DNA from 2 places in the Pararhizobium qamdonense genome. Region 2 is predicted to be linked to the other one. Evidence: predicted binding sites of a transcription regulator. Region 2 holds the regulator's gene; the other holds the start of a gene.
What was found. The regulator PhoB, encoded in region 2, activates phosphate uptake and scavenging genes when phosphate is short. The targets are predictions, from matches to a motif close to TGTCATNNANCTGTCAT.
Positions count from the first base shown of each region.

Region 1 (2,200 bases), 1.7 Mb from region 2:
GTTACCACCAATGCCCACAGGATGCTGAAGAGCGAGCCGACCAGAAAATATTCGGCAAACTCGCGCTGATCCATTTTCTGGAATCTGGCAACGGTCTTGAGCGCAATAACAGCGGCCAGGATTTCCCAGCTATGCACAACAATTCCCACGGCCAAAATCAGGCGTTCCAGGATCCCGATCACCCGGCCTGCGCTATGGCTGGGTCCCGGCGTCTCCAAGGTCGCATCTGTTAGTCCGGTAAGCTTGAAAATCTTGCGGCAAATCCAATTACCGCCCCAAGTTAACATGAAAATCGCAAGAACCGTGTACGCGATCGCATGGACCATTATGTCGCTCTCTTGATGGCGAAAGAGTGATCCAAGCCGGCTAGCGCCTGTTGGACCGCCTTCCAGTGAAGCAGATAGAGATCGAAATTGCCGGAATTCCTTACCTTATAAATTGTGTGTACCGAGACGTTGCGGCGTTTGGCAAGTTCGTTGGGACTAGCGCCTTGTAACAAGGCCTGGATGTCGCGGCGTTGGGTGTCAGTCCAATTGCGCTCGATTGCAGTGAGGCTTGCACCGCTGGCCTCCAGCAACGTTTCCAGCGCAGGGTGTTCAGGAATGTCGAAGCGATAGAAAGTATCCGAGCGCTTCTCGTTGAGACGTATGCGTGTACTCGCAAGACCGGGCCCCATCATATTCCAAGCGCGCTGGGTATTGAGCGGTGTCTTCAAGGTTGCAACGCCTATGGCGAAGCGGCAGTCAATTCCGTCGCTCATCAGGTCGTACCTGATTTCCCGAGCGATTTCTGCGGCCTTCAAAAGCGATGTGACAAGTCCCTGAAATTCGTCTCCAAGCGTGATCGTAAGGGGGGATGCCAATGCCTCCCCATGCAGACTATTCTGCCGCTCTATTGCGGCGTTAAATCGCACGTGAAGCTGTTCCGTAGAGGCGTTTCTCTCACTCTGAACGAGATCTCCCATCAGGACAGCGAAATTTTTCGAAACGTGACCCATAATAGGGTCAAATGTAAAATGTAACCATATTTGGGTCAATTAAAATATTGACCCAAATATGGGATAGGCACGAATAATGTGAAAAACCCTTCACGCCGCATCCTTTGTCAGCTCAAAAAGAACTTTAGTTCGCAACCGCCACAACCGCCTGTCACATACCTGTCATCAAACCCTGCTCCTGTGCCCGCGACCAACGGGGATGTGACCAATGATCGACCAACTCGACCGCATCAAGGCGGAAATTGCCGACAGCTTCGACGAGGAGCTGGAAATGCAGATGGAAGAAGACCGGCTCGACGAGCTGGTTGCAGAGGGCATGTCGGGGCCTGCCGAACCGTCGCTGGAACGCAAGATCTATTTCCGCGAACTGTTCCGGCTGCAGCACGAACTGGTGCGCCTGCAGGACTGGGTGCAATACAAGAAGCTTAAGGTCGTTGTCCTGTTCGAAGGCCGCGACAGCGCCGGCAAGGGCGGCGCCATCAAGCGCGTCACCCAGCGGCTCAATCCGCGCGTCTGCCGCGTCGTTGCCCTGCCCGCACCGACCGAGCGCGAGAAGAACCAATGGTATTTCCAGCGCTACGTCTCGCAGCTGCCGACTGCAGGCGAAATGGTGCTGTTCGACCGCTCCTGGTACAACCGCGCCGGCGTCGAGCGCGTCATGTGCTTCTGCACGCCCGAAGAGCTCGACGAGTTCTTCCGCACCGTCCCGGAATTCGAGCGCATGCTGGTGCGCTCCGGCATTATCCTGATCAAATACTGGTTCTCGATCACCAACGAGGAACAGGAATTCCGCTTCCAGATGCGCATCCATGATCCTCTCAAACAGTGGAAGCTGTCGCCGATGGACATGGAAAGCCGCATCCACTGGGAGGACTATACCAAGGCCAAGGAAGAGATGCTGGCGAAAACCCATATCGAGGAAGCCCCGTGGTGGGTCGTCCAGGCGGTGGATAAGAAGAAGGCCAGGCTTAACTGCATTGCCCATCTGCTGGCGCAGATTCCGTACGAGGACGTGCCGAAACCCGAACTCGTCCTGCCCGAACGCGTCCGCCACGACGACTACACCCGCCATCCGGTCCCGCCGGAAATGTATGTGCCGGAAGTGTATTGACCGGAGCCGGGAAGCTGTGGGGGCTTGGTAAGAGCCCCTCATCCGCCCTATCGGGCACCTTCTCCCCGTAAACGGGGAGAAGGAACTTGCGG
Region 1 covers NZ_CP119566.1:1,464,933-1,467,132, reverse strand. The annotation lists gene PYR65_RS07140 (hypothetical protein) at 1-326, opposite strand, end outside; gene PYR65_RS07135 (SatD family protein) at 326-964, opposite strand; gene ppk2 (polyphosphate kinase 2) at 1,206-2,108, shown strand.
Region 1: the regulator PhoB is predicted to act here: its motif matches at 1,147-1,163, upstream of ppk2 (polyphosphate kinase 2).

Region 2 (2,200 bases):
AAAGTGTTATCGCGTTTCAGCCTTGGATTACATCCAGGGCCCGGTGAAGGATTCGACCATCACCAACGCTGGGAATGGAGACAAGACCATGAATTGGACTGACGAGCGGGTCGAAAAACTCAAGAAATTGTGGTCCGAGGGTTTGAGCGCGAGCCAGATCGCTGCACAACTCGGCGGCGTCAGCCGCAACGCCGTCATCGGCAAGGTTCACCGTCTCTGCTTGCCGGGCCGCGCCAAGGCCGGCGGCAGCACGGCAACCGCACGGGCCAAACGCCCTGCCCCGACCGCTGCACCACGCGCACCGAGCTTTACCGCAGCACGCATGACAGCCACCCGCACCGTGACCCGCACCACCGGCGCGACCGTCATGAAGGAAGAGGTCGAGATCGACGCGATCGAGGATCAGGAAACAGCGCCCGCCGGCAACAATGTCGTTGTTCCGATGTCGCGCCGCCTGGTGCTGACGCAGCTGACCGACCGCACCTGCAAATGGCCGATCGGCGACCCGATGAAGGAAGAGTTCCACTTCTGCGGCAACGATTCCCCGGACACATCCCCATACTGCACATTCCACGCCAAGCTGGCCTACCAGCCCTCCGGCGAGCGCCGCCGGGCTCGCTAAGGGCGGAACCTGCCTTGCGCTTCGTCAATCCCATCCCGTTCGTGCGGGATATCAGCATCTCGAAAGCCTTCTATGGCGAGAAGCTGGGACTGGCGATCAAGCAGGATTTCGGCGATTTCGTCCTGTTTGAAACGGGATTTGCCATCCATGAGGGCAAATCCCTGGAAACGACGGTTTGGGGACATCCGTCAGTCAGTTCCGGGGCCTATGGCCGTCAAAATGTCCTGCTCTATTTCGAACATGATCCTTTGGATGCGCTGTTTGCCCGCATCGCCGGTCATGTAATCCTCATCCATCCCATCGAGACCCAGCCCTGGGGACAGAGGGTATTCCGCTTTTACGATCCGGATGGTCACGCCATTGAAATTGGCGAACCGCTCGATCAGCTTTCCAGCGAATAGCCAGCACCGCGCACCGTGCGGATCACGTCCTGCATGTTGGAAAAGTTCAGCGCCTTGCGCAGGCGGCCGACATGCACGTCGACCGTGCGCTCATCGACATAGATGTCATGACCCCAGACACCGTCCAGAAGTTGCGAGCGCGAAAAGACGCGGCCTGGCGAGGCCATGAAGAATTCCAGCAGGCGAAACTCCGTCGGGCCCAGGCGGACCTCGCGGGTCTTGCGGTGGACGCGGTGGGTTTCGCGATCGAGTTCGATATCGCCGCATTTCAGCAGCGTTGACAGCACTTCGGGCTTTGCCCGGCGCAGCATCGCCTTGACCCGTGCCATCAGTTCCGGCGTCGAGAACGGCTTGACCACATAATCATCGGCGCCGGTGGCCAGACCGCGCACGCGCTCGCTCTCTTCGCCGCGTGCCGTCAGCATGATGATCGGCAGGCGTTCGGTTTCCGGGCGCTGGCGCAGCCGGCGGCACAGTTCGATGCCGGAAACGCCCGGCAGCATCCAGTCGAGGATGAGGAGATCGGGAAGACGTTCCTGCAGGCGCATTTCCGCCTCGTCGCCACGATTGATCGTATCGACTTCGAACCCTTCGGCCTCGAGATTGTATCGGAGGAGGACGCTGAGCGCCTCTTCGTCTTCAACAACAGCAATTCTTGGCAACATTCAGTTCTGCTCCTTGGCGCCCGGCCGGCTGGCCGAAGGCTTGCCGAGCGGCTCCAGCGGCCGCTCGCGCATTTATCCGTAAGATTTCACTTACTTTACTGTGGGCATCAATTGCCGATTGCGCCAACCGTATTGGCCGTATCGTCCTTCGGACGCTCGCCAACCGGCTGTGCGCCAGTCGCCATGTAGTAGATGGTTTCGGCGATATTGGTGGCGTGGTCGCCGATACGCTCGATGTTCTTGGCGCAGAACAGGAGATGCGTGCAGGGCGTGATGTTGCGCGGGTCTTCCATCATGTACGTCAGGAGTTCGCGGAACAGCGAGGTATAGATCGCATCGATCTCATTGTCGCGTTCGCGGATGCTGTTGGCCTTTTCCGGCGAGCGCGAAGCGTAGACATCGAGCACTTCCTTGAGCTGAACGAGCGCGAGCTCGGCCAGATGCTCCAGGCCGCGCGCCAGCTGCCGGGGCAGGCTGGCATGGGCAACGGCGATGACGCGCTTGGCGTTGTT
Region 2 covers NZ_CP119566.1:4,100,139-4,102,338, forward strand. The annotation lists gene PYR65_RS20080 (GcrA family cell cycle regulator) at 89-622, shown strand; gene PYR65_RS20085 (VOC family protein) at 637-1,023, shown strand; gene phoB (phosphate regulon transcriptional regulator PhoB) at 1,005-1,688, opposite strand; gene phoU (phosphate signaling complex protein PhoU) at 1,796-2,200, opposite strand, start outside.